DNA from 4 places in the Lysinibacillus sp. JK80 genome. Region 3 is predicted to be linked to each of the others. Evidence: riboswitches for the same ligand, from Rfam matches in the RefSeq annotation. Region 3 holds a riboswitch; each other region holds the start of a gene.

Region 1 (7,526 bases), 1.4 Mb from region 3:
CGCTCTATCATGCGCTTCACAATAGCTTCATCCCCTTTAAACCAATGAAAATGGGCTTCGTGAAGCTGATGCTTTTCCAGCAAATCACACACAATATGGGCGTCCTCATATACTGCGTGTAACACAATTGGCTTGTCCAGTTCCTTCGCCAATACAACAAAACGCTCTAATAGAGCCACATAGGGACGTTCATCAATCGCTTGCTCTTGTTTTAAATAATAAGGTAGACCCACCTCACCAATAGCAACCATATCATTCTGATGCGAACGAATCCAATCAAATAAAGCTGTCTCATCATTTGGACTTAGTAAAGGCTGTTCAGGATGAAAGCCAAAAGCAGCCTTTACTTGCTGATAGCTATTCGATAAACGCAACGTTCTTTCACAAGAGGAAAGTTGCATACTAACCGCGATTACAGCTTTCACTTCTTCTAATAAGGAAGGAATTTCCTCATCGGTGTACTGATCCAAATGAATATGCGCATCAATCAACATACATATCACCCTTTTCCTCCTGTAAATACATAAATAATTGTTGCTTTAACGCTGTGAATGCTGCAGAATGTCGAATTTCCTCTTTCCGAGGTCTTTCAAACGGCACGATGATTTCCTTTTTAACGGTAGCTGGACGTTTGGTTAAAACAAGTATGCGATCTGCTAAAAAGAGAGCTTCCTCAATACTATGTGTAACAAATAGAATGGATTTGCGGTACTCCTCCCAGATAGATAAAAGCCATGCTTGCATTTCCAGTCGAGTAAATTCATCCAACGCAGAAAATGGTTCGTCTAAGCATAAAATCGGCTTATCACTGACCATTGCTCGAATAAAGGACACACGCTGCTGCATGCCTCCAGACAGTTCGTTCGGATAGGCATGGATAAAAGAGGCAAGACCAACCTTTTCTAACCATTCCTTGGCACGTTCAACATTTGATTTATGTTGTAATTCCTCTACAAGCGTGACATTTTCTATTATTGTACGCCAGGGTAATAGACATGGCTGCTGTGGCATATAGCCAATCGTTCCTTTTTTTCGTTGGATATCCTCTCCATTTAATAAAATGGCTCCTTGATCAATTGGCGAAACACCACCAATTAATTGAAAAAGTGTGCTTTTACCACTGCCTGAAGGACCAACGATGGCCACAAACTCGCCATCCTTGACATCAAAAGAAAGTTGATCAAGGACTTTGAGCGCATCGAAGGATTTAGCGATGTTTTGAATGCTGAGCATGATAGCCTCTTCCCTTCACCATGAATTTTTCAATTAAACGAATACCACTAAACAATAGTAAGCTCAAGAGAACAATCGCAAAAATTGCCACAAATACGCGATCTGTACGGAAGGAGGACTGGGCTAGGGTCATGTAAACACCAATACCCTTTTTTGCACCAAGCCACTCCGCAATCACAGCCCCCATCACACTATATGTAGCCGCAATTTTAATGCCTGAGAAAATAGCAGGATAGGCATAAGGCCATTCCAGCTTCCAAAAGGTTTGTGCCTTTGTAGCACCAACCATGGCAAAATAATGCTTTAATTCTGGAGCTGTTTGTCTAAATCCATCCATCGTTGCAATGACAATCGGGAAAAAGCACACAAGACAGATAATGATAAGCTTCGGTAATAACCCAAATCCAAACCAAATAATAAGGAGCGGTGCCAAGACTAGAATAGGAACATTCTGGGACATAATAAGAATTGGATAAAACAGTTCTCGAATAAATGTAAATCGATGCAACACTACTGCCACCGTTAGCCCACAAGCGATGCCAATGGCCAAACCTAGTAGAGCTAATTGTACTGTAGCGAATGCATGTGGTAGAAAGGTTTGATACGACTGAATGGCCTCCGACAAAATACTACTTGGTGCGGGTAATAACCAATGAGGAACTTCAGCAAACCGCACGATTAGTTCCCATATGAACAAGAGGAAGGCGATAAAAATTATCGTCCTTCCCTTCTGTAATGCACGTTTCATTACTGATATTTCCCCGTTAATGTCTCCATCGTAATACCCGTTGGCTGATATAAAATTTTCACTTGTGTAATGACATTAATGGCACCAAGTTCAATCATCTTCTCATTCATTTTTTCAATGATTTGGAGCAATGTTGAAAGCTCACCCTCCATCGTTGTTTCCAATGGATGTACCTCATATTTCACCCCAGAAGCATCGATCACCGCAATTGCTGCATCGACATATGGTATAACATCTTCATATTTCTCTGTCTTCGGAATGATTTGTACACTGATTAATGAATTTGCCATCTTATTTGGCCTCCTTTTTAGGTAAGAAATCATTAGTAAAGGCTTTTTTCGCATCAAATTCGCCCTCTAATACTTGATTGCTAGACATCCATTTCGCGTAATTTTCCCACACCGAAAGCTTTTGCTCTCCCCATTGCTTGGCATCGTCCTGGTATTTATCGGCCAGCCATTCCTGACTTTTTTGCACCAACGCTTTATCTAAATCAGGAGCTGCTTCGATTAAAATATCAGCCGCTTCACTTGGGTTTTCAATTGCGTATTCATAGCCCTTCGATGCAGCTGCCACAAAGGCTTTAACAACATCAGGATTGTCCTGTATCATTTTTTCATTTGTAGCTAAAACTGGCGTATAATAATCTAATTGATCACTATAATCTGTAAGATATAGCATATTGATCTTTTCCCCACGCAGCTCAGCTTCAATTCCTGTCCATGCATAATAAATCCAAGCAAAATCAATATCTTTTTCCATCATTGTGAAGAAATCTAAATCGCCTGCATTGACGATATCTAGCTTATTAATATCTGCCTTTTCTTTTTGCATGAGTGATTGTAAAACGGCTTGCTCTAATGGCGCGCCCCAACCACCATAGGTTTTACCTTCAAAATCCTTTGGCGATGTAATGCCCTTCGAAGCAATAGAAGCAAAGCCAGATGTATTATGCTGTATAATTGCTGCGATGGAGACCAGCGGCACATCCTGTACTCGTGCCTGTGTTATGCCTTCCTGATAGCTCACGCCAAAATCCGCCTTTCCAGAAGCAACAAGCTGATCTGCGCCCGCCTCACCAGGCATAATAATATCAACATCTAAACCCTGTTCCTCAAAATAACCGAGTTTTTTGGCAACATATAGTCCTGTATGATTTGTATTCGGCGTCCAATCCAGTACCACAGACACCTTTTTCAGCTTGTCTGCAGCCTGCTTGTCATCCTTGTCACTACAGCCTACTAATGTCAATAGTGCTGCCAATAAAATAAAAAACCATTTTTTCATGCGAAAGCCTCCCAGTTTGTAATATGAAAGTGTTCATGAATGAATGTTGTCACCAGAAGAAAGCGTATACAATGTTGGCAAGCTGTTGCTTGAAAACATAAAAAAACGCCTAGGATTCCTCCCAGACGTATTGCAATCAATCTTCAAAACTTTGCTTTTTGAATAGATGTTCCCTACGCTGGTACGAGCCAAATCAGGTTCAAAGGGTCAGCGTCTACCGGACACAATCTCAGCTAGCAATTACTAGCCCCCCTACATTCTTTCGCTATGAACTTTTCGATGATTATTATACCCATAGTTTCACTTAAATGACAAGGTGCTATTTTTGAATAGAGCTTAAAGCCCAGCGCTCCTAAGAGGCTGGGCATGCTATTAGCTTGGTTTCTGTTCTTTTTTGGCTGTTACAACATGAGAAATTGCTCCATCTGTTGCAATATCCACTTTAAATGAACCATTGGAATGGCGATCCGCACGAGACAATGCTTGTACGTCAATCATCTCTTGAACACCTTTTTCAGTTTCAATCACAACCTGCTCCTCGTCTGTTGCTTGAACAACTGCCACAATTCGGTGAGGGTTTGCTTTTAACTCTGTTAATACTTTTAGTCCACGTTTTGCACGACTTGCTACTTCAACTTCAGCGACATTCATTTTCTTCACGGCCCCACGCTGTGTCACAATCACTACATAGTGGGTAACATCTGGCTGTAATACATTGACGCCAACTAAGGCTTCTCCATCTTTTAGTGTGATCCCTTTCACACCACCTGTTTTCACACCTGTCACAGGTAGTTCCTCCATTGGGAAACGAATCGCATAGGCTGTATCTGTTGTGAGCATCAGCTCCACGTCATCAGTCACAAATGATGCATAGATCATCGCATCACCAGCCTTGACATTCATCGTTTTAATTGGCTTTGAATAACGCGTTACCGCATAGTCTGCGAGTGGTGAGCGCTTAATTTGGCCATCTTTTGTGGCTGTGAAGACATACGTATTTGGCTGGTCAAATGTTTCGAAACCATAAACCGCAATAATCGATTCATCTTCCCCTGTTGGTACAATACTTGAAATATGCTGGCCGAGATCCTTCCAGCGTATATCAGGCAGCTCATGAACAGGCTGATAAATATAATTGCCTCGATTTGTGAAAAGCAGTAGATGGTGCTGAGTATTTAAATTTGCTTCATACAATAAATAATCTGAATCCTTCATGGCAAAATCTTGCCCGTTTGAAGCGGCATGAGAACGTGTGGATGTACGTTTAATATAACCATCCTTCGTTACTGTTACGACAACCTCTTCACTTGGCACAAGGACATCCAATGTAATTTTGATTTCTTCAATTTCTTGCTCAATCTTCGAGCGACGAGGTTCTGTAAAGCGTTTCTTAATATCTAGTAACTCTTGTTTAATAACACGCACTAGCTTTGCTTCACTTTGTAGAATCCCCTCTAGCTTCGCAATTAGCTTATTTAACTCGTCCTGTTCCTGACGTAGCTCTGTAATATCCGTATTCGTTAAACGATATAATTGCAGGCTTACAATGGCCTCTGCTTGTACCTCTGTAAAATCAAACTTTGCTTGTAAATTAAGCTTCGCATCCTTCTTATCATTAGAAGAACGGATCGTCGCAATGACTTCATCTAAAATGGAAAGAGCTTTAATTAATCCATCTACAATATGAGAACGATCCTTTGCCTTTTGTAAATCATAAATGGAACGGTTTGTTACCACTTCTTTTTGATGGGCAATATACGCATCTAGCAATAATGGCAATGTCATCATCGTTGGACGACGGTTATGAATGGCAATCATATTAAAATTATAAGCTACCTGTAAATCAGTTGTTTTAAACAAGTACTGTAAAATTCCTTGTCCTGGTACATCCTTTTTCAGCTCAATTACGACACGTAAGCCTGTACGGTCTGATTCATCACGAATTTCTGCAATGCCTTCTAGTCGTTTATCTACACGTTGCTCATCAATTTTTTTCACAAGATTCGCTTTATTTACATCATATGGTAACTCAGTGATAACAATTTGCTCTTTACCACCCTTAATTGGTTCAACAACTGCTTGTGCACGGACGATGATTTTACCACGACCTGTTTCATACGCCTTTTTAATGCCATCAACACCTTGAATGATTCCACCCGTTGGGAAATCAGGTCCTTTAATCACCGTCATCAATTCATCTACAGTAACATTAGGCTTGTCTAAGCGCATCAACACAGCATCCAGTACTTCATCTAAGGCATGTGGCGGAATATCTGTCGCATACCCAGCGGAAATTCCTGTAGAGCCATTGACTAAAAGGTTAGGAAAACGTGCTGGTAATACAGTTGGCTCCATATCCTGATCATCAAAGTTTGGCACAAATTCGACCGTTTTCTTGCCAATATCTCGTAGCATTTCAGCGGCAATAGCTGATAGTCTCGCCTCTGTATAACGCATTGCAGCTGGAGGATCGCCATCTACCGAGCCATTGTTCCCGTGCATCTCAATAAGCATATGACGTGCCTTCCAGTCCTGACTCATCCGTACCATCGCTTCATACACAGAGCTATCGCCGTGCGGATGATAGTTACCAATTACATTACCCACTGTTTTTGCGGATTTACGGAACGGCTTATCATGTGTGTTGCCTTCCGTAAACATCGCATATAAAATACGGCGCTGTACTGGTTTAAGACCGTCACGTGCATCAGGCAACGCGCGGTCTTGGATAATATATTTACTATAGCGACCAAAACGGTCACCCATTACTTCTTCTAACGGTAAATCTTGAAACTTTTCTGTACTACTCATGCTTGGTCCTCCTCTTGTTGGATGAATTCATTCTCTAAAATGTTAGAATCATCCTCCATACCGAAGTCTACATTGGCTTCGATCCATTTACGACGTGGTTCCACCTTATCACCCATTAACGTCGTGACACGTCTCTCCGCTCGTGCACCATCCTCGATTGTGACACGAATCAATGTCCGTGTTTCAGGGTTCATCGTTGTGTCCCACAGTTGGTCTGCATTCATCTCACCAAGACCTTTATAGCGCTGTAATATGTAACCCTTTCCAACCTTCTTGATGGCCTTTTGTAAATCACTTTCTGTCCAAGCATATTCAATGACTTCTTTTTTCCCTGTACCTCTTGAGACTTTATAAAGCGGCGGTAGTGCGATATAGACCTTCCCAGACTCAATGAGCGGACGCATATAACGATAGAAGAATGTTAATAGCAAGACTTGAATATGTGCCCCATCTGTATCCGCATCGGTCATGATGACTACTTTATTGTAGGCAGAATCCTCCACCGCAAAATCCGTACCAACACCTGCCCCAATCGCATGGATAATCGTTGAAATTTCTTCATTTTTCATAATATCCTGTAGCTTGGCTTTCTCTGTGTTGATTACCTTCCCGCGCAATGGCAGAATCGCTTGGAATGTACGGTCACGACCTTGTTTAGCAGAGCCACCCGCAGAATCACCCTCGACTAAATACAGCTCATTTTTTGCCGCATTACGTGACTGAGCTGGCGTTAATTTTCCAGATAAAATCGTACTACCCTTTTTATTTTTCTTGCCATTTCGTGCATCCTCACGCGCTTTACGAGCTGCTTCACGCACTTGCTGCGCTCGAATCGCTTTACGAACAAGAGAAGCTGATAACTCTGCATTTTCCTCTAGCACATACAAAATTTGCTCAGACACTACACTATCTACTGCAGAACGAGCCTCACTTGTCCCAAGCTTGCCCTTTGTTTGTCCTTCAAATTGCAGTAAATGCTCTGGGATACGAACAGACACGATCGCTGCTAAGCCCTCACGAATATCTGTCCCCTCAAGGTTTTTATCCTTGTCCTTTAACAGGCCAATTTTTCTTGCATATTCATTAAAGACACGTGTCAATGCTGCCTTTGCACCCGTTTCATGTGTACCACCATCACGTGTACGGACATTATTAACGAATGATAAAATCGTTTCTGAATAACCATCGTTATACTGGAAAGCGAACTCTACTTCGATTTCATCCTGTACGCCTTCTACATATTTTACTGGATGAAGGACATCTTTTTCCTCATTCAAATACGCAACGAAAGCCTCGATGCCATTCTCATAAAAGAACACATCGCTCTTGCCTTCCTCGCGCTCATCAATTAATTCAATTTTTAAGCCCTTTAATAAAAAGGCTGATTCACGTAATCGTTCTGCTAACGTATCATAATTGAATTTTGTGACAGAGAAGATCGTTTCAT
Region 2 (7,526 bases), 1.1 Mb from region 3:
TTTACGCATTCATTTGACGAGTGTCTTAGCACAAATTAGACGCTTTATGCTGAAATATAAATTACATGAAAAAGCGGTTATCGAACAACACTACCGTCAGCTATTTCATTTAATCATTGAGCATCCTATATTTTATACGATACTCAATGGGATTATTTCTTTCACGCAGACATTAATTGAGTTAGCAAGGGAAGCTCGAATAGAGAAACGAGCTGATTATGTTGAACTAGCTATAGAAATAATTGATCAACAATTTAAAGATAGCGCACTGTCTCTTCCCTTTGTCGCTCATAAGCTTGGAATAAGCCCCAATTATTTAAGTACAATTTTCTCAAGAAAACAAGGCTTGCCATTTAAGCGCTATTTACAGCAAGTAAGAATTCATCATGCCACAAAAATGCTGCGAGAAACAGATTTTGCTATTAGCGAAATCGCTCATTTAAACGGTTTTGATGATCCAAATTATTTCATAAAATTATTTAAGCAACAAATTGGTATTACGCCTAACCGATATAGAAAAAATTAAAAGATTAATTTTCAATTAGTTGATTTTATTTTCAATAAAGATTTTATCATGATGTCATTATCTTGATCTTAATATGACAATTATCTATAAAATTGAGATTAAATAAAATAAATTTAAGTTAAAAACTATGTATAAACCCTATGTCTAGCGCATATATTTATAGTTTATACTTAAATATAAAAATTCTTTAACGATAATTATTATAATGTACTAGCAATTCTATTTTATATTTGTTATAGTTATAGACGAAGAGTTTGACTCACATTTTTTTCAGGAGGTAAACTAATATGACAAACGCAAATGATCGTAGCCGTCGCTTTACAACAGCAGGTGGTGCTCCAGTAGTAAGTAACCATGACTCTATGTCAGCAGGTCCACGTGGCCCTCTTTTACTTCAGGATGTATGGTTAGTTGAAAAACTAGCAAATTTCAACCGTGAAGTAATTCCAGAACGTCGTATGCACGCAAAGGGCTCAGGTGCATTTGGTACTTTTACTGTAACGCATGATATTTCACAATATACTAAAGCGAAAATCTTCTCAGAGATCGGCAAGAAAACTGAAATGTTCGCACGTTTCTCTACAGTAGCGGGTGAGCGTGGTGCAGCAGATGCAGAGCGAGATATTCGTGGCTTCGCCCTTAAATTCTATACAGAAGATGGAAACTGGGATTTAGTAGGGAACAATACACCTGTATTCTTCTTCCGTGACCCGTTACACTTTACAGATTTAAACCATGTGGTAAAACGGGACCCACGTACAAATATGAAAAATGTCAACTCTAACTGGGATTTCTGGACTTCATTACCTGAAGCACTTCACCAAGTGACAATTGTTATGTCTGACCGTGGTATTCCAGCTGGTTACCGTAATATGCACGGATTTGGTTCTCATACGTATAGCTTTATCAATACTAATAATGAACGTGTTTGGGTTAAATTCCACTTCCGTACAGAGCAAGGCATTAAGAACTTAACTGGTGCCGAGGCTAATGAGATTATTGGTCAAGACCGCGAATCTTCACAACGTGATTTATATGAAGCAATTGAAAAAGGCGATTTCCCTAAATGGAAAATGTACATTCAGGTAATGACAGAGGAACAAGCTCGTGAGCTACCATACAACCCATTTGATTTAACAAAGGTATGGTATAAAAAAGACTTCCCATTAATTCCTGTAGGTGAATTCGAGTTAAACAAAAATCCAGACAACTACTTTGCAGAAGTTGAACAAGCTGCATTCGCACCATCTAACATTGTTCCTGGCATCAGCTTCTCACCAGATAAAATGTTACAAGGTCGTATCTTTGCATATGCGGATGCCCAACGCTATCGTCTTGGTGTAAACCACTATATGCTTCCTGTCAACGCACCAAAATGTCCATTCCGTACTTTCCACCGAGATGGAGCAATGCGCTTTGATGGCAATCTTGGTTCGACATTAAGCTATGAACCAAATAGCTATGGTGAGTGGGAGCATAATTTAGACCATAAAGAGCCTGAATTACGTATTGATGGTCATGCAGGTATTCATGATTTCCGTGAAGACGATAATAATTACTTTGAACAACCAGGTAAACTATTCCGTCTATTGACTTCGGAAGAGCAGCAACGCTTATTTGAAAATACCGCGAACGATATGGCTTCTGTTGAAGAATTCATCAAACGCCGTCACATCCTTCACTGCTATCTAGCTGACCCAGCATATGGTGAAGGTGTCGCTAAAGCGATGGGTCTTTCCTTAGAAGGTATGGACCTTACAAATCCATATGTAAAACAACCAACAAACGTTTAATATTCCACTTTATTATTGATATCCAAATCCAACTTTCACTCCATGTGAATCCACTATTCACATGGAGTTTTTTTATTAAGAAAAGGCCTATGTCTATTTTTTTGACATAAGCCTTTTCTTTCATTATTGGTAAATTTGACTGCCTGCTTTTTTAAACTCCTCAGCCTTTTCTTTCATACCTTGATGGATCGCTTCAGTCGTATTCAAATCCTTATCTTTCGCATAATTACGAATATCCTGTGAAATTCTCATGCTACAGAATTTAGGTCCACACATAGAACAAAAGTGTGCTGTTTTTGCTCCCTCTGCTGGCAGTGTCTCATCATGATATTCCACTGCACGCTCGGGATCTAGTGACAGATTGAATTGATCACGCCAACGGAACTCAAAGCGCGCTTTAGACAGTGCATCGTCTCGTTGTTGTGCACCTGGATGACCTTTTGCTAAATCAGCAGCATGTGCAGCAATTTTATAAGTGATAACGCCCACACGAACGTCCTCGCGATTCGGTAAACCAAGATGCTCTTTCGGTGTCACATAACAAAGCATCGCTGTACCAAACCAGCCAATCATGGCTGCCCCAATGGCTGATGTAATGTGGTCATAACCTGGAGCAATATCTGTTGTGAGTGGTCCTAATGTATAGAAGGGAGCTTCCTTACAAACCTCTAATTGCTTGTCCATGTTTTCTTTAATCAAATGCATTGGTACATGACCTGGTCCCTCAACCATTACCTGAACATCATGCTGCCAAGCAATCTGTGTTAGCTCGCCTAGTGTTTCAAGCTCTGCAAATTGTGCCTCATCATTGGCATCTGCAATTGAGCCTGGGCGTAAACCATCACCTAAGGAAAAAGCAACATCATAGGCTTTCATAATTTCACAGATTTCCTCAAAGTGTGTATACAGGAAATTCTCTTGATGATGATATAAACACCACTGTGCCATTATAGAGCCACCTCGAGATACAATACCTGTCACACGATTTGCTGTTAGTGGTACATAGCGTAAAAGGACACCTGCATGAATGGTGAAGTAATCCACACCCTGCTCAGCTTGTTCAATGAGAGTATCACGATAAACCTCCCACGTTAAATCCTCTGCTACACCATTTACCTTTTCTAAAGCCTGATAAATTGGCACTGTTCCCACTGGCACTGCCGCATTTCGAATAATCCATTCTCTAGTTGTATGAATATGTTTACCAGTCGATAAATCCATAATATTATCTGCGCCCCATCGAGTTGCCCAGGTCATTTTCTCAACTTCTTCTGCAATGGAAGAAGATACAGCAGAATTCCCGATATTCGCATTGATCTTTACATGAAAATTACGCCCAATAATCATTGGCTCTGCCTCAGGGTGATTAATATTAGAAGGCATTATAGCACGCCCAGCTGCAATTTCTGAACGTACAAATTCAGGATCCATATTTTCACGAATCGCTACAAACTCCATTTCAGGCGTTATAATTCCCTTTCGTGCATAGTGAAGCTGTGTCACATTTTTACCTTTTTTAGCACGCAAAGGCTTTCTCGCCAACTCAGGGAAGACATTTTCTTGAATACGCGGGTCATCAACATGACGAAAGCCATTATCCTCCGGTTTAATGGAGCGTCCCTCATATGCTTCTACATCCCCTCGCTCTTGAATCCATGCATTTCGTAAGGCAGGTAAACCTTTCGTAATATCTACTTGGTAGGCTGGATCTGTATAGGGCCCACTCGTATCATATACTCGAATAGGAGCATTTTCTTCATTTCCAAAACTGCCTGTTGTCGGACTTAATGCAATTTCTCGCATAGGTACTAGAATATCTGGGCGTGATCCTTCCACATATACTTTTTTGCTTCCTTCAAAGCTGGACATAATGGTAATATTCTTTTCACTAATTGCTGACATGAGCTACTTCTCTCCCTTAAATTTATTTTGATATAAGGACCGATTCTAGCTCACCCCAACAATCCAAAAAATAAAGGCCGAATCCAAAATAATTATTTGGATCCGGCCACGAATGTAAAGGTCTATTGATTGCATACTCTGCAATAGCTTCTTAACTTTCCCACGCTGGTATGAGCCAGATCAGGTCCAAAGGGTCAAGAAACTTCGTAGCGTTTCCCTCTCAGCCTGACTCATCAGACTCCCCTAGTTAATACTATTTAGTTTGATGCTAGTGTAGCAGATAATACTAAGAGATGGAAGCTATTTTTTATCTTACTAGGTAAATAATACTTCTGCAAAATAGATCACAATGGTTACAGTTATACAGCTTACAATGGTTGAAAATAAAACAGCTTGCGCGGCTGTTGCTGATTCTACATCATATTCCAATGCTAGACTAGAACTATTGCGGGATGTTGGAAAAGCACTAGCTATAAACAGTGATTGTGCGACGACTCCATCTAATCCCAATATATAAATAATGGCCAATGCAACAGATGGTCCAATAATTAATCGCGTCAAACAGCTGATAAAGACGGTTTTATTAAACATTGATTTCATCTCTAATTGTGATAATTGCGCACCTAAAGTAATTAGAGCCACAGCAATAAATCCATCTGCCACATGTTCTACTGGTATTTTGATAAACTGTGGAATACCGATATCAAAATAATTCATAGCGACACCTATAATAAGCGCATGAATAATAGGCATTTTAAAGAAATCCTTGATGATTGTCATACCTGACTTTGTAGAAGAAATTAAATTGTATAAACCATATGTATACGTAGTCATATTTTGAAAGATTACGAGCATGACCTGAATGGCTACTCCAATAGGTTGCGTGGCAAATATCATTTGAGCCACTGGAATACCGTAATTACCCGAGTTAATGAGCACAACACTATTTTTAAAGACAGCTGCCTCTGTTCTAGCTAAACCTAACCCTTTTGCCATAAAGTGACTGAGTATCATTTGACTACCGATAAAGAGTACAATAAATAATCCGACCTCTCCCAGTACAGTTAATTCCACATGTGTTTCATATAAATTTACAAAAACAGCTGCTGGCATAAAGCAATATGTAATAAGCTGAGACAATGCTTTTAAATTAAAGCGAAATTTCTTTTGTAGTATAGCGCCTATTACAAGTAACACTAAAATAGGTACAACAATTTGAAAGAAAATCATTCCGAGATATATCATATCAATGTCCCCCTTCCAGTGTTAATAGTAGTGTTGAATTCCTTCTAGGTCAATTTCTCCGGCTTTCACCATAAAGAAGACTGCCTCTATATTGAAGGCAGCCTTTCTTTTTAAGCAAGCTTAAATCGGTTTACAACTTCTTGTAGCTCGTTTGAAATATCGTTCATATTTTGAATAGACTCTGCTACTTTTTGTAATTCTACTTGTTGATCCATTGCAGAAGCACTTACTTGTTCCGCAGAGGCTGCTGTTTGCTCTGAAATAGCCGAAATACTTTGGATAGCCATGATTGCCTGATTTTTATGCTCTAACATGCTAGATAGTTTATTCATTAAATCACTAATAGAATTTGCAATTGAACCCGACAAATCACTGCTATCTTTAAATGCTAGTTGCGTGCTTTGTACGGACTCATTTTGAGATTGCATTAAATCTGCATTAGATGCAATCACAGCAACCGTCTGCTGAGAATTTTCAAGAATACTTTCTACTGTACTCTTAATAATTTCTGTTTCATTCTTAGATTGTTCTGCTAGCTTTCTAACTTCCTCTGCAACTACAGCAAATCCTTTACCATGTTCACCAGCACGTGCAGCCTCAATACTTGCATTTAAAGCTAGCAGATTAGTCTGCTCGGTAATGCTTTGAATCGAAGCAATAATCTGATTAATATTGGCAATATTAGAAGCTAATGATTCCATTTGCTGCTGGATACGCCCATTCATTTCATTTGTCTCCATATTACGTTCTCTTAAACTTTCAACCTCATGCAATCCTTTTTCCGTTGTTACACCTGTTTTATGAGATAGCTCATCCATTTCATTAGAAAGAGCCGTAATAGCATCAATCTGATCTGATAAATCCATCATTCGATAATTTGTTTCTTCTGTATCCTCTGATTGCTTCGAAGCTCCTTGTGCAATCTCGTTGATAGCTACGGAAACCTCCTGACTAGAAGCAACTACCTCATTAAATGCCTCATTTACCTGATTAGAAGATTGGTTCAATAACCTCGCGGAATTTAGTACAGTTTGAATCGCACTATTGGTTTTATCTAACATATTATTATAGGCCACAGCAACTGCACCAATTTCATCAGGCTTAATATATCGCTCTTCTACCTTTTGTGTTAAATCCCCTTCGGCTGCAGTTTCAATCGATGCACGTAAAAATTTAAGTGGTTTTAATTGTTTATAGATGAATAACACACTTGCAGCTGTCATCAAAACCACCATAATAATGGAAGCAATAATCGTAAATACAAATACATGATTATATGTTTCTAGAATCTTTGATTCAGCTAACACGACTTGAACAGTCCATGTTTCGTCAATACCCTCTAAAATCATTGGAGCAAAAACATTATAGGCCTTTTCCTTCAGTTGATTAGAGTCAACGTACATACTTGTTAGTTCACCATTTTCCATTGTCTTACTAATACTTGTCCAAGTAGGATCCTCTTGCATATTGCGCCCAACTAGCTCATCACCAAAACTGTTAGCTGTTAGCACACCTTTATTCGTAATAATTGCCGCATAACCGCCTTCTGGGGCATTCGATTTTGTTAAATCATTTAAAAAATCTATTGATACATCGGCAGTCAATACACCGAAAAATGTCCCGGAAGCATTGATTAATGGCACTGAAATGGTTGTCATTAATACGGATTGGCCGTTTACATTATAATCATAGGGCTCTGTCAAAACTGCACGTCTCTCTTCTTTTGGTACCCAATACCATTCAGAAATACTCTTATCATCAATACCTTCGATTAGAGCAGTCGAGATATCATTTCCGTTCTTACTTAAATAAGGGATAAAACGTTTTTTAGTATCTACTAAAGCAGCTTCAGTTGGTTCTAAAATAATAGAATCTTGCTCAAAGATTGCTCCTACTCCAAGAATGTCATTATTGCTAGCTAAATTGTTTTCCATTACGTCTATGACACCCTTGGTAGACAACGTATTATTCTTCTCCATGCTTTCTATGATACGCTTTGTTGTTTGTAATGTCGTATTGGCTTTCTTAAATCTTTCACTCATAATAGCTGCAGAAGATTC
Region 3 (7,526 bases):
AGAAAGCTTGTGCCAAGAAGAGATCTACGAGTAGTAGAAAGTCAATTAGAGGAGTTATTAACGCTCACACCAAGTGAGGATTATGTATTTGTTAGATTGACGGATAAAATATCTGTGACTTCACCGATGGAACGTATTCGTAGTGTATTTCCGCACGCTATGCATGTGGAGCGGAAGGTACTAAGACAAGATATGCCACGTGAACTACAAATAGTAGAAGCTGAAAAACTAGAAGATATTGATTTATTCCGTTCATTCTTCACCAATATTATTGGCATTCAGCCTGATGAAGATACGGAACGCCTATTCACAGAGATGTTACAGGAGTTATTAGATGAGGAGCGAGAGACTGTAAAATGAAGCCTTTAAAGTTAACAATTACAGCGTTTGGTCCATATAAAGACACGGAAGTAATTGATTTTCAAGAGCTAGGGGAGCATCGATTGTTTGCCATTTCTGGAAAAACTGGTGCTGGTAAAACAACCATTTTCGATGCTATTTTCTATGCTCTTTACGGATCAGGTAGTGGGGAGGACCGGCAGGATACAGCTTTACTAAGAAGCGGCTTTGCACATGATGAAGTTTATACAGCTGTAGAACTCGTCTTTGAAATGCATGGAAAGGTCTATCAAATAGTACGACAGCCAGGTCATATTAAAGAAAAAAATAAAACGGTTACTGGAAAGAAAATAGAGCTAGCAGAAGTAAAAGACGGAAAGCTAGATTATAGCATTGTAGAGAAACAGCAAACGCTTGAAGTCGATAAGAAAGTGCAGGAAATCATAGGTCTCACAAAAGATCAATTTAGCCAAATTATCATGCTACCTCAAGGTGAATTTAGAAAACTATTAACCTCTGATTCAACAAATAAAGAAGTAATTTTACGGAAAATATTTAAAACAGATCGTTTCGGTGTCATGGCGAAAAAGCTTGATGCCAAGCGTAAAGAAGCAGAAAGTGATCTTGAGCGTGCCAAACAATTAAAGGAACATTTACTAGGTCAAATTGTGGGCGCCTTACCACAACGTTCTTCCGCTTTATTTACATTGATTGCTGATAATACCGAAAATTTACATCAACTGACAGAGGCACTTGATGAGGAGCTTAGCTACTATAAGAAATGTGGAGAAGATGAACAGTCATACTATGAAGAAGCATATAGCCTTCATCAAAAAGAGCAGGAATATTATCGCTTAGCAAAAACGCTAAATGAGCAATTTGATGAACAAGCTAATCGACAGCAACGGCTGCAAATGCTTTTACAACAGCAGGATTTATACCAAGCAAAGGAGAAGGAGATTGCTTTAGCAGAACAAGCAGAGCGACTTGTGCTGCTCGAACAACAATGCAAGGATTTACGTGCTGAACTGAATGTTAAAGAGATAGCATTTCAACAAGCAAAGGTTAAGCAACAGCAGTCACAAGAAAAGTTGCAAGAAGCACAAGAAAAAAATGAGATAGAGCAGGCTAAAGAATCTGAACGACAGCAAATCTTACAGCAGGAAATGCAGATGTTAGCGCTATTACCGAAATTTGAAGCCTATGAAAACAATATACAGCAGCTGCAAATAGCGGAGCAATATGCTGAAAATGCAAAACGAGCAGTAAATGATAACGTCAAACTTTTGGAAAATGAACAAGAGCAATTACAGCATTTTTCTCAATCATTAGAAGGCTATGAAAAACAGGTTGAACCCTATGAAAGCTATTTAGAACAATTACCGAAACTACGGGAACAGGTTGCTTTAATCAAGCAAGCGGATAAATATAAACATGCCGTAGATTTAGCTAAGCAGGATGTAGTTGCTTCAGAAAGTCTCTATCAAGAAAGTAAAGAGTCTCTTCAACTTTTGCAGCAACGATGGCTGGCGAGTCAAGCTAGTATTTTAGCAGAACAACTGAAGGAAGGAGAACCCTGTCCTGTTTGTGGTAGTATGACACATCAGAAAGCACACAATGAGCAACTGGAAGTTATTGAGCTTGCTCAAGTGGAAGCATTAAGAGCGAAGGCATCATCAGACGAGCGTAAGTATTTGGAGAAAGAGGCATTTTTAGCATCAGCGCAGCAACTTCTTCAAGATACATGGCGACAACTCGAGGCTCAACATATTAAACAAGAAGACCAACCACAGATCACCGCTACTTTACATGAAGTGGAACAAGAGATTGCTGCATTAAAAATTATTCAACATCAATTAGCTGATGTGCGATTAAAAATAAAGCATCAGCATGACCGAATAGAGCAGCTACGAAATAAGCATATGAAGCTAGAGCAATATTTAGCAGAGCAGATAAAAGAATGGACAAAATTACAAGCGGTTGTAGACGAACAACTTAAGCAGATGCCCCCTAATTTACCAACTTTACAGCAATTAAAGCAACAACTTAATGAAGTTAGTAAACAGAAAGAAGAGCTTCAAAAAAGTTGGCAAGTGAGTCAAGAAAATTTGCATGCAGCAAAGGAAGCAGCTAGCAATGCAACACTAACTGTAGAAATTGCCAAACAGTCCTTTGAGGAATTACAGCTTAAAATGAATGAAAAGCTTCAGCAATTTTCAGCAGATATGCAAGAAATAGGTTTCGAAAGCTATGAGGCTTATGCAACTGCTAAACGGAGTACCATACAATTGGATGCACTTCGAAAAGCATGTAGCGACTATGCTTTACAAGTACACACGTTGCAAATTCAGATTACCGAAGGGGCTACATACCTTCAAGGAAAAGAGAAGCAAGATTTAGAGGCGATGGAAGCAAGAGTAGAACAGCAGCGAATTTCCTATGAGGAAGCATTTAAACGTTTGCAACAGATGAATGGCTTTATACAAGCATGCCAAGGCTTTAGTGAAAGGGTGGAAGAAATAGCGAAAGAGCTTCATTTACTTGAACAAGAAGCAGGAAGAGTAAAGGAGCTCTATGGATTATTAAATGGACAAAATTCGAAAAAGCTATCCTTTGAGCGTTATATACAAATTAACTACTTAGATCAAATTACAGAAGCCGCAAATATACGTCTGTATCATTTATCAAACGGTCAATTTGAGCTTAGACGTTCAGATAGATTAGAAAAGCATGCGAAGCAAAGTGGCCTTGGTCTTGATGTTTATGATGCTTATACAGATCAATTACGAGATGTCAAAACTTTATCAGGTGGCGAAAAGTTTAATGCTTCGTTGAGCCTTGCATTGGGGATGGCAGATGTGATTCAAAGCTACCAAGGTAATATTCATATTGAAACGATGTTTATTGATGAGGGCTTTGGCTCGCTTGATGAGGAATCACTAAATAAAGCAATCGATACATTAATTGATTTGCAGGATTCTGGTCGTATGATTGGCGTTATTTCGCATGTACCTGAATTGAAATCTGCGATGCCAGCAGTTTTACATGTGGAAAAAACATTAAATGGCCATAGTCAAACCCATTTTGAAGTGAAATAAAACGAAGGCGTATTTCTAAAAGGAATACGCCTTCGTTTTATTTTTTTCGAGTTGTGGTTGTAGGCGTTGTGCCCTTTTTTGCAGCCATTACTTTTTTTACGATAGGAATAACAATAGGTGCTAACTTAACGGCAGTTTTTACAACGTTTGATACTTTCATCCCAAAACAGCTCCTTTTACAATTACTACTACCTGTTTCACTTAAAAATAAAACATTAACGGATAACACGAACAGCCTGAATTATATTCCAAATCACAATACCGAGTGAGACGAGAGCATAGATGGCGAATGAAGCAAACCAAATAATCATCACTGTCTTGTTACTGGAGGTTGGATCTAAACTAAATGTAGAAAAAACAAAGACAACAAAGAATAGAATGCCAAAAACAAAGGGTATTAAATGAGAGACAAGTGCACGAATCGAATGGCTTTTTACATCACTGTCTTTTGTCACGAAATATACAATTAATGGAACGATAAAAGGGGCGAAGAAAATACTAAGATAACTAAAGGCAGCTAAAATTTTTTGATTCTCCATAGTTGTACCTCCTTTTTAAATATTTACGCATGAAAAACAGCAAAGTTTCAAAAAAATGATGTATGGAAGGTTGTAATCCTTCAATCCTTTGCGTACAATGAGAGTGTTCAAATAAATTCAGATGTAACGACCACAAGGGGAGCTGATGATGTCAGCTGAGACTGGGCACGTAATGCCTTGACTCTTCGAACCTGTAAGTTAACGCTTGCGTAGGGATGTGGATAGAAACCGACACTTGTACGATGTGAGGCTCTGTCCTGACATCTTTTTTTCGTCCTTAAAGGAAAAAGGTGTCAGAAAGAGACATATCAGCGCTTTTCTATTCCTGCTCTTGTATCCTACATCGGAACAAAGGAGAGAATATGTATGGACAAAAAAAGACTATTAATGCTAGTGGAGATTGCGATTTTTGCAGCGATAGGTCTCGTACTGGATCAGGTTTCCTTTAAAGTATGGGCACAAGGCGGCTCAGTTAGTCTTGTTATGGTACCGATTATGTTAATAGCATTTCGCTGGGGCTTAGTAGCTGGTCTTACTACGGGACTACTTGTGGGTGTTATGCAAACAATGTTTGGTTCTTATATCGTGCACTGGCTACAAGGATTACTAGATTATGGCGTTGCTTTTACTGTTGTAGGATTAGCGGCGGTTGTACGTGGACCAGTGTTAGACGCTGCTAAACATATGAACAAAACAAAAATGGCACTTTATATAATCATAGGTACCGTTTTTGCAGGCTTCTTACGATACACAGCACATACAATTGCTGGTGCTGTATTTTTTGCCGAATATGCGGGTGACCAAAATGCATGGATCTATTCCATCATCTACAATGGTACATATATGCTACCAGCAACCATTTTAACGGCTATCGTTGGTGTTCTTTTATTCACAGCCGCTCCCCAATTAATGCAAAGAAAAGCTTAATGCTAGTCCCTTCACATGAGTGGAGGGACTTTTTTGTCGTGAATAACTCTTTTAGCACTTTGCAAAGTAGGAAAGCATACAATATTTAAAGCGTTTATCGTTATACGCATAAAAAGTTATGTTATATTAAAGAATAGATATTAGATGAAAGGGACGTTATACATGATTGTAAAAACGCAAGAAGAGATTGAAGCTTTTAAAAAAATAGGACGCATTTGTGCTGAAATTCGCGAAGCAATGAAAGCTGCCACAAAACCAGGTGTTACAACACTTGAGCTTGATGAAATTGCTGGTCGCATGTTTGCAGAGGCTGGCGCTATTTCAGGACCAAAGGGAGAATATGATTTTCCAGGGTATACATGTATTAGCGTCAATGAAGAAGTAGCACATGGTATTCCAGGAAAGCGTGTTATTCAAGAGGGAGATATCGTAAATATTGATGTTTCAGGCTCTTTAAATGGCTATTTTGCTGACACAGGTATTTCATTTGTTGTGGGTGATGGCTATGAGGACAAAGAAAAACTTTGCCGTGTTGCTAAAAGTGCCTTTGATCGAGCAATGACAAAGGTAAAGGCTGGATCTAAATTAAATCAAATTGGCAAAGCTGTTGAGCGCGAGGCAAATGTTAATGGGTTAACTGTTATTATGAATTTAACAGGTCATGGCTTAGGTCAATCTTTACATGATGAACCAAATCATATTTTAAATTATTACGATGCATGGGATTCTACTATTATGAAAGAAGGTATGGTCCTTGCGGTTGAGCCATTTATCTCAGCAAAGGCAGAGCATATCGTCGAAGCAGGTGATGGCTGGACATTCGTGACGCCTGATAAATCACTTGTAGCTCAAATCGAACATTCAGTCATTGTAACAAAAGATAAACCAATTATCTTAACGTCATTAGACGAAGAATAGGATGTAATGAAAAAATCCTGCTAACCAATTTATTTTTGGTAGGCAGGATTTTTTTTAATAAATAAAATGCCAACAAAGAGAACACCGCATAAAAATAAAGCGGCTGTAGTGACAAGTAGCTCATCAAAACCATTATGTATGGCGATTCCAATATAAGCCCAAATAAAAACACTTGGATACATAACATCAAAGTGATGGAAACGGATATGTAGCGCAATGGCTCCTCCTAAAGTAAGTAAAATCACTGCCCAAAGAGGCGTACTAAGACCAAAGCCGTTCCAACCATAAGCCGTTAACGTAAAGCTTGTATTTGTGATAAAAATAAATGTCATCCATGCTAAATAAATAGAGAAAGGAATACGACCAAACAAGGATTTGTCCTGAAGAGGGTACGTATTATACAACATAAACAAATACAAGACTAAGAGTAATGTAATGCCAAGAGAAACAATAAATAACTCATGGTGCCAGACATATATCGTCAATGCTTGTAATATATTTATGCAACTAAAAAGCGCAGACTGTTTCAAAGTTGTCTTTTTCATGTTCATAACTAACCAATAACCGAGTAAAAAATAAATGATAATCCAAATTACATGACTTACACTAACTGGTGCAAATACAACAGAAAAACGATTAGCGATTTCTAGCGAAGATTGACCGTTGATGTTCACGAAAAAGGATGAAAAGGTTAGGATGATTGAGACAAGATAAGAGATTGTCATCAAGATAAACCGAGGCATGTTTTCCTCTCCCTTCGTGTTAGATTGTATAGGGAAAAGACAAATAAGTATAGTACTGTCACTTTTTTTATTATAACGGAAATTTCCAACAATGTATCGTGTTGTTTTACTATTAATACCTACAATTTACCATGTCTGATAGGCATCCATATATTTCTTTAGTACAATAAGAATAGCCAAATAAAAGGAGTGAAGTTTCATGACACAAAATTTGAAAAATCTAGATCTAACTGTTGAACTAGACAAAAAGATGTATAAAAAGAAATTAAAAGTACTCCAATATGAAATGTTGAACGCACAACAATTTTTATTAAAAAACAAGATTGGCTTGATTTTGGTATTTGAAGGAATGGATGCAGCTGGTAAAGGTGGCGCTATTAAACGATTAATCGAACGTGTCGATCCCCGCGGTTATGTTGTACATCCTATTTCTGCTCCTCAAGCTCATGAATTACGCTACAATTATTTACAACGATTTTGGAGAAAATTGCCTCAACATGGGCAAATCGCTATTTTTGATCGCTCGTGGTATGGCCGCGTACTAGTAGAACGCATCGAAGGATTCGCAACAAAGGATGAATGGTCTCGTGCTTATGAAGAAATTAATAATTTCGAGAAGATTTTAACTGCTGGAGATTACATAATTATTAAGTTCTGGCTTCATGTTTCAGATGAGGAGCAATTAAAACGCTTTAAAGAACGTGAACAAAACCCTTATAAATCTTGGAAGTTAACAGCCGAGGATTGGCGCAATCGAGATAAAACACCTCAGTATATTGAAGCAGCAAATGCGATGTTTGAAAAGACAGATAAAAAAGATGCACCATGGGTCTTAGTCGCTGGAGATGACAAAAAGTATGCACGTGTTCAGGTGCTACAGGAAACTATTGCACACATTGAACGAGAGGCTCAAAGACGTGGTCTTCATTTAACAAATGTGTTAGACAATACTCAACTAGAGG
Region 4 (7,526 bases), 600 kb from region 3:
ATCCAATGGATTGACCAATAAATCTTCTAAGGCATCTTGACGGTATAAAGAAATAGGTTGTTCTGTTAAGTCAGCAGTTGCCGCAGCAAGACGAATAAGTAGCTCATCCACCTCTACACCTGTTGCTTCCACTTTTCCATCTAATAAATTCATAACCGTCAGTAATAAATTGCCCGTGCCTACTGCTGGGTCCATGATCGAGATCTTTTCATTTTCAAGACGCTCTGCAAAAATCTGCTCCACAAAGTAGCCCACTAATAGCCCTAACGTGTCAGGAGTCATTTGATGATTCGGCTGTGAGCCTTTGCGCATCCCTTTTAAAATAGCAATTTGAATAGCTTTACGAATATCCTCTTTTGTTGCATCTTTTTGAGAAAAATCAACTTCGCCATCAAGCCATGCCTCTAACCCATCTAATAATCCTTCTAGTAACGTTATATTGTGTTCTTTTTCGATTTTTTCGGCATGCTCATTTAGCAAACCAAATAACTTTTCGATATTTTCCATATCTAACTTCCTTTCACGCAGAAAAGAGCCGTGACAAACACTTGTCACAGCCCCTTTGTCTAGTATTATCTTAGCCTAAAAGCAGCTTATTATGCTAGTGCTTTGACAGCTGCAATGGCCGCTTCATAGTTTGGATGATCTGTAGCTTCAGGTACATATTCAACATATGTTACTTTATTGTTTGCATCCACAACGAATACTGCACGTGTCAGAAGACGTAATTCTTGAATGTATACGCCATATGCCTCACCAAATGAAAGGTCGCGGTGATCTGATACAGTTTGGACTGCATCTATACCTGCTGCACCACACCAACGCTTTTGAGCGAATGGAAGATCCACAGATACTGTATAAATGACTACATTATCACCTAAGTTAGCTGCTTCCTCATTGAATCGACGTGTTTGCGCATCACATACACCAGTATCTAATGATGGTACAACACTAAATAAACGAATTTTTCCTTCTGAATCATTTAATGTTACAGGTGATAGGTCATTCGCTAATACCGTAAAATCTGGAGCTTGATCGCCCACCTTTACTTCATTTCCTACTAGTGTCACTGGACCATTTTTAAATGTTACTTGTGCCATCTAAACGCCTCCTAATCATCATATGTACATAATATTACTAAATGAAGGGAATTAATTGCAACTATGATAGCTTACATACTTAGAAATAGATAAGACTGTCTCCTAATTTGAGACAGTCTTATGTTTATTGTTCATTTTTTTCCTCTAGCTTGGCTAAGTCTATTTTTTCTTCTTGCACAGTAATTTCTATATGTTCTTCTTGTTTTGGTAAAGTAGTCGGTGTTGAAGCCTTTTCAATAAAGATTTTTTCGTGTACCACTGTTGTATCGGCAAAATAGTCATGTAAGCCTTGATTTTCTGGCAAAATCACTACCAAAATATACAGTGGCATAAAAATATTATTGATGATACGACCAATCCAATCACGGAATAACACATCTGACCAAGTTAGCTGATCGTGCTTTAATGAAATTACACGTAATCCGAACACCATTTTCCCTAGTGTTTGCCCAAAGAACTTGGTCATCAGCACAAAATAGCTATAGTAGAAAATTGCTGTAATAATAGAAATTGGCGCATACCAAACCGAATCAGATAAAGACCAATCCATTAAATAGAAGATAGGATTGACGAGTATTCCACCTACAGCAGAAATGATGAATCCGTCTAATAAAAATGCCCAAAATCGTACCCAAAAACCAGCAGTTTTTAATGCATAGTTTTTTTCATGTGCTGATTCTCCTGAAGTGTTTATATAGAAGCCATTTTCCAATGAGGGTGAACCTTGCATAACAATTTTATTGTTTGTCATTGTGCTCCCCCCTTAGTATTCCCCATATAGATACATCATTTTCGGAGCGCTATAGTCCGTCATGATTTTCATTAGCATTTTTTCTTCGGCGGAGGGACCGAACATGGAGCCAATTTTCATACCTACGTATGATTGCCAGCCACCCATATCGTATGAATACTCAAATAAAGCCGCATCTTCAAGTCCATAATCCTCACGAAGAGCTGCAATGGCCGCTTCTTCATCACCAATTTCATCAATTAACCCTGCTTCAAGTGCTTTTGTACCGCCAAGAATACGACCATCTGCAACCTTCTTCACTTCTGCTTCAGACATATTACGTCCCTGTTCTACAATATCTACAAATTCTTCGTACGTTTCATTAATCATATCTTGCATCATTGCACGTTCCTCTGCTGTCACTTCACGCATTGGACTTAGCATATCTTTATGCTCTCCCGATTTAAACGTTTCAAATTTGACTCCTACTTTTTCAGCCAGCTCTTGATAGTTAATTGATTGCATGATGACACCAATAGAGCCTGTTATTGTATCACGATGGGCAAATATTTTATCTGCTGGTGCAGAAATATAATAACCACCTGAAGCTGCCATAGAATCCATTGATACATAAATTGGAATTTGTCGTTCTTCTTTTATTTTTAGTAGCTTTTTATAGATATCTGCAGATTCCTTTACACCACCACCTGGTGAATTAACGCTTAAAACAACACCCTGTATGGACTCATCATATAAAATATTATCCAATTGTTCTAAGAAAAATTGATGATCATAGGCAACTGGTTGCCACAATGTACTTGAGCCGATATCTTGAATCGTTCCATCTACCTTTAAATAAGCAATTCGCTTATCAAAATTCTCCCCTTCAATGACATTTTCATATACATCTAAGCTATTACCTGCCATCAAGCTATCAAAATTACCTAGGAAATCTGCTTTAAATAGCGCAAAAATGGTATTAATTCCTAACGAAAATAGTAAAAGAACACCAGCCACTACTAAAGCAACCCACCTTTTTACATTCATGTCTTTCCGCCTCCTCAACACGTAATACGTATGACTTGCCAATTTGTTTCATTTTTTTGCAATAATTAAACACAAAAAGCTTTAAGCTATGTATTTCCTCATATTACCTTACCTAAAAAAAATAAAAAAATCAAAGTCCATACCTTTGATGAACTTTGATTTTCGACATTATTTCCTAGGAAATGATTATAATTGGAGGTGTTTGATTTCTTGTTGCCGTAATTCGACACGTCTAATTTTCCCAGAAGATGTTTTTGGTAGTTCCTCTACAAATTCAATAGTACGTGGATATTTATAAGGAGCGGTCAATGATTTAACATGACTTTGGAGTGTTTGAATAAGCGCTCCATCACCTTTTTCACCATTGCGCAGAACAATAAATGCTTTGACAATATTTCCTCTTACTTTATCAGGGCTCGCTATAACAGCAGCCTCTTTTACAGTTGGATGTTTCATTAAAGCATCCTCTACTTCAAAAGGGCCAATTGTATAGCCTGAGGATATAATAACATCGTCTCCTCGTCCGTCAAACCAAAAGTAGCCATCTTCATCTTTATAGGCACGATCTCCTGTAATATACCAATCCCCACGAAACTGTAAATTTGTACGTTCAGGATCATTTAAATATTTTTTAAAGAGTGCTGGCGTTTCGCGATGAACAGCAATATCACCAACTTCTCCGATTGTAACAGGTTTGCCCAAATCATTAATAATTTCAACAGTGTTGCCAGGAGTAGGTTTTCCCATAGAGCCAACTCTCGCTTCCATCCCTACCATTGTGCCTACCAATAATGTATTTTCCGTTTGTCCATAGCCATCTCGCACTTGTAATTTGAATGTTTCCAAGAATACTCTTATAACCTCACTATTTAATGGCTCACCAGCTGATACAGCTTGGCGAATTGCACTTAAATCATATTCATGTAAATTTTCAAGCGCTGCCATAAAACGATATTCAGTTGGTGTACAGCATAGTACATTGATTTTGAATCTCTCAAGCAATGCTAAATAAGAAGCTGCTTCAAATTTACCTTTGTAGACAAATGCAGTAGCACCACTGCCTAAAGTAGCTAGAAATGGACTCCAAATCCATTTTTGCCACCCTGGTGCTGCAGTCGCCCAAACAATATCATTTTCTTGTACACCCAACCAATGTGGTGCTGTTGTTCGTAAATGAGCATAGCCCCAACTATGCGTATGCACTGCTGCTTTTGGATTTCCTGTTGTTCCGCTTGTATAGGCTAAAAATGCATTGTCTGTGCTTTTTGTTGGGATAGGATTTATGTAGGTTGTAGGTTGATTATTCATTTTTTCAAGTATGTTCTGCCAAGGTTCATGTGCATTCCCTATGACAAATTGCAGTATGTCTTGTAAATTCCCCACTTTATCGAACTGTTCAATATAGGGTTCAAATGCAATAACTGCTTTAGCATTTGCATGATGAATTCGATACTCAATATCCTTTGTTCTTAACATCTCAGAACTTGGAATAATAGTTAAACCCGCTTTCAATGCAGCAATATACACAATATATGCTTCAACCGAACGTGGTACCATTACTAAAATGACATCACCTTTCTTTAAACCTTGCTTGGTGAATACATGTGCTGCTTGATTTGCTTTTTCCAATAAATGTGCATATGTAATACATTGGATGTCTTGGTTTTCTTCATAAATGATTAAAGCATTTTTGGCTGCATCCTGAGCATATTTTTCAATTTCCTCTACTATGTTATACCATTCTGGTGCAACTAAATCTTGTCTTTTCATGGCAATTGCCCCCTTTTGTTATGACACATTATAAAACTCTTTTTTCAGCATTTTCAATGGTTTGTGCTTAATTTCGGTAAAGTCATGACAACTATCATACCCTCCTATATGGCATCGGTCACATTTTATCTATAGGAAAACTTGCTATTGAATACAAATGAAAAGTATGGTACATTTTGGTCAACTAAAAGCAAGATTGCAGGGGGACTCGTAAGAGTTGAGAAGGTAAAACCTGACCCTTTGAACCTGTTAGTTAATACTGACGTAGGGAGCAATAAACATCGTTTTCAGATGAAAGGCTCTTTTCGTGCATTTTTACACAAAAAGAGCCTTTTTTGCATGCTTACGTCCATCCCTAAAGGAGGACTACAATGATTTTTCAAACAATTCGTCAACAGCAACCACTTATCCATTGTATAACCAATTATGTAGTGGCAAATTTTCAAGCAAATGGTTTATTAGCGATAGGTGCTTCACCAGTAATGGCCGATGACTACCAAGAGGTAGAGGAGATGGTGGCCATTGCTCAAGCATTATTAATTAATATTGGAACACTTAATGATCGCACAAAAAGTGCCATGTTATTAGCAGGTGAAAAAGCCAATAAACTTGGTATTCCTGTTATTTTAGATCCTGTCGGAGTTGGAGCCACAACTTATCGTAAGGAAACCGTAAGATACTTACTTGAAAACATACACTTTGCCGTGATTCGCTGTAATCTCGGCGAGCTAGCAGCAATAGTTGGTGTAAATTGGCAACAAAAGGGTGTCGATAGTGGTCATGGCACTATCGCTATGGAATTAGAAGCCACATCATTGGCTCAACGCTATCAATGCATTGTTATTGTCACAGGAGAACGCGATTTTATAACTGATGGCAAGCATAGCCAATGGATCGCTGGTGGTCATCCACAAATGACGGAAGTAACGGGTACAGGTTGTTTACTTAGCGCAATTTGTAGCGCAGCCTATAGTGTAAGCCATAATCCTTACCAACAATTAACAGAAACACTTACTTACTATAAAAAAGCAGGTGTACTGGCATCCGCATTTACTGCAGACATTGGTGATTTTCAAATAGCCTTACTCAATGCTATACATCGCTTATCAAAGGATGGTGCAGCTTCATGCATATTGTAACAACAATCGCTGGCTCAGATAGTGGTGGTGGCGCGGGTATACAGGCTGATTTAAAAACATTTCAGGAATTAGAAGTGTTTGGTACTTCTGTTATTACTGCTCTAACTGCTCAAAATACTTTGGGTGTAACAGGTGTTTACCCTATTGACGTTTCCTTTATAAAAAAACAATTCGAGGCCTTAGTAGAAGATTTTCCAATCGCTGCGATTAAAACAGGAATGCTTTATTCCTCAGAAATTATCAAAGCAATTGCACACAAGATCAGGGAGCTAAACATTCCACTGATTGTTGATCCGGTGATGATTGCAAAAGGTGGGGAAAGCCTATTACAGCAAGAAGCTATCGATGCCTTACGCTCAACTTTATTACCACTTGCTACGGTTGTTACGCCCAATATACCCGAGGCAGAGACACTTACTGGGAGATCTATTCATCATTTTGAAGATATGAAAGAAGTAGCTCAAAGCTTGTTACAGCTAGGTGTACAATGTGTCATCATTAAAGGTGGTCATTTAGCAGATCCACTTTATGCCATTGATTATGTATTTTGCAAAAATGGACGTTCTTTTTCTTTGCAGTCTCCACGAATCCAAACAAAAAATACGCATGGTACTGGATGTACATTTTCCGCAGCACTTACTGCTTTTCTTGGACAAGGATTTGCTCTGGAAAATGCCATTATAGAAGCTAAAAAATTTATCCAATTAGCTATTATGTATGATTTATCGATTGGAAATGGTCATGGACCCACTAATCATTTTGCTTATCAACAGTATAAGGAAGGCTGTGAGGTGATTATTCATGAAACGTGAGGATTTGGAGCTTTATTTTATTATGGGTACGAGCAATGTTCCTTCTCAAGAACAACCCATCTATATCCTAGAAAAAGCCTTGCAAGCAGGCATTACAATGTTTCAATTTCGTGAAAAAGGTCCTCACGCGTTAACTGGACTTGCCTATGAACAATTTGCACGCCAATGTCAAAAATTATGTCATCATTATAAAGTGCCCTTTATTATTAATGACGATGTTGATCTAGCGATACGACTAGGAGCTGATGGTGTTCATATCGGACAAGATGATTTACCTGTAAGTGTAGCACGTAAAAGAATCGGGAACATGATTCTTGGTGTATCTGTCCATTGCGGGGAAGAATTGCAAATAGCTATTAACCATCAAGCTGATTATGTTGGTATCGGTCCAATCTTTCCAACATCCTCTAAAAGTGATGCACAACCACCATGTGGTACATCTTTTTTACAGGAGGCTCATTCATTACATCCTGAATTACCAATTGTAGCAATCGGTGGAATTAATTTCACAAATGCTCATTCTGTATTTCAAACGGGGGTTGATGGTGTTGCTGTTATTTCAGCTATTTGTCAAAGCAAAGATGTTGATCATACAGTAGCTACATTTAGATCCCTATCTCGTATAAATAAATGATCAATAAACAAACTAAAACCAGTGCCTTTTACGGTCACTGGTTTTAAGTTTATAAATGCTTAATCAGCATTTATTGGTTGTTGTTTGGCATACCTTTTAATTGAGATTCTGCCATTTGTACAAGACGTTTAGTGATTTCACCACCAACGGAACCGTTGGCACGAGCTGAAGCTTCAGCTCCTAATTGAACACCAAATTCTTGTGCAATTTCGTATTTCATTTGATCTAGTGCTTGTTGTACACCAGGTACTGCAAGCTGGTTTGAACTACGGTTGTTGTTTGAAGCCATGTTTC

Evidence for each region. Region 3 has a riboswitch for thiamine pyrophosphate ahead of thiT (energy-coupled thiamine transporter ThiT). Riboswitches for the same ligand answer to the same signal wherever they lie in the genome.
Region 1: another riboswitch for thiamine pyrophosphate. It lies ahead of HXV90_RS03720 (ABC transporter substrate-binding protein); the one in region 3 lies ahead of thiT (energy-coupled thiamine transporter ThiT).
Region 2: another riboswitch for thiamine pyrophosphate. It lies ahead of thiC (phosphomethylpyrimidine synthase ThiC); the one in region 3 lies ahead of thiT (energy-coupled thiamine transporter ThiT).
Region 4: another riboswitch for thiamine pyrophosphate. It lies ahead of thiM (hydroxyethylthiazole kinase); the one in region 3 lies ahead of thiT (energy-coupled thiamine transporter ThiT).

Annotation. Positions count from the first base shown of each region.
Region 1 is NZ_CP058997.1:708,467-715,992, reverse strand. It holds gene HXV90_RS03740 (TatD family hydrolase) at 1-494, opposite strand, end outside; gene HXV90_RS03735 (ABC transporter ATP-binding protein) at 484-1,233, opposite strand; gene HXV90_RS03730 (ABC transporter permease) at 1,208-1,981, opposite strand; gene HXV90_RS03725 (thiamine-binding protein) at 1,981-2,271, opposite strand; gene HXV90_RS03720 (ABC transporter substrate-binding protein) at 2,273-3,268, opposite strand; TPP riboswitch at 3,422-3,532, opposite strand; gene parC (DNA topoisomerase IV subunit A) at 3,641-6,079, opposite strand; gene parE (DNA topoisomerase IV subunit B) at 6,076-7,526, opposite strand, start outside.
Region 2 is NZ_CP058997.1:2,847,667-2,855,192, forward strand. It holds gene HXV90_RS14335 (response regulator transcription factor) at 1-526, shown strand, start outside; gene HXV90_RS14340 (catalase) at 814-2,319, shown strand; gene thiC (phosphomethylpyrimidine synthase ThiC) at 2,443-4,221, opposite strand; TPP riboswitch at 4,362-4,476, opposite strand; gene HXV90_RS14350 (AEC family transporter) at 4,537-5,466, opposite strand; gene HXV90_RS14355 (methyl-accepting chemotaxis protein) at 5,577-7,526, opposite strand, start outside.
Region 3 is NZ_CP058997.1:3,946,608-3,954,133, reverse strand. It holds gene HXV90_RS19890 (exonuclease SbcCD subunit D) at 1-360, shown strand, start outside; gene HXV90_RS19885 (AAA family ATPase) at 357-3,437, shown strand; gene HXV90_RS19880 (hypothetical protein) at 3,475-3,597, opposite strand; gene HXV90_RS19875 (magnetosome magnetite crystal formation protein family) at 3,653-3,976, opposite strand; TPP riboswitch at 4,102-4,209, shown strand; gene thiT (energy-coupled thiamine transporter ThiT) at 4,343-4,903, shown strand; gene map (type I methionyl aminopeptidase) at 5,066-5,821, shown strand; gene HXV90_RS19860 (hypothetical protein) at 5,851-6,564, opposite strand; gene HXV90_RS19855 (polyphosphate kinase 2 family protein) at 6,764-7,526, shown strand, end outside.
Region 4 is NZ_CP058997.1:3,351,602-3,359,127, forward strand. It holds gene HXV90_RS16825 (class I SAM-dependent methyltransferase) at 1-507, opposite strand, end outside; gene tpx (thiol peroxidase) at 597-1,100, opposite strand; gene HXV90_RS16835 (RDD family protein) at 1,225-1,851, opposite strand; gene sppA (signal peptide peptidase SppA) at 1,864-2,877, opposite strand; gene mbcS (acyl-CoA synthetase MbcS) at 3,064-4,647, opposite strand; TPP riboswitch at 4,838-4,935, shown strand; gene thiM (hydroxyethylthiazole kinase) at 5,019-5,786, shown strand; gene thiD (bifunctional hydroxymethylpyrimidine kinase/phosphomethylpyrimidine kinase) at 5,774-6,598, shown strand; gene thiE (thiamine phosphate synthase) at 6,588-7,232, shown strand; gene HXV90_RS16865 (alpha/beta-type small acid-soluble spore protein) at 7,303-7,521, opposite strand.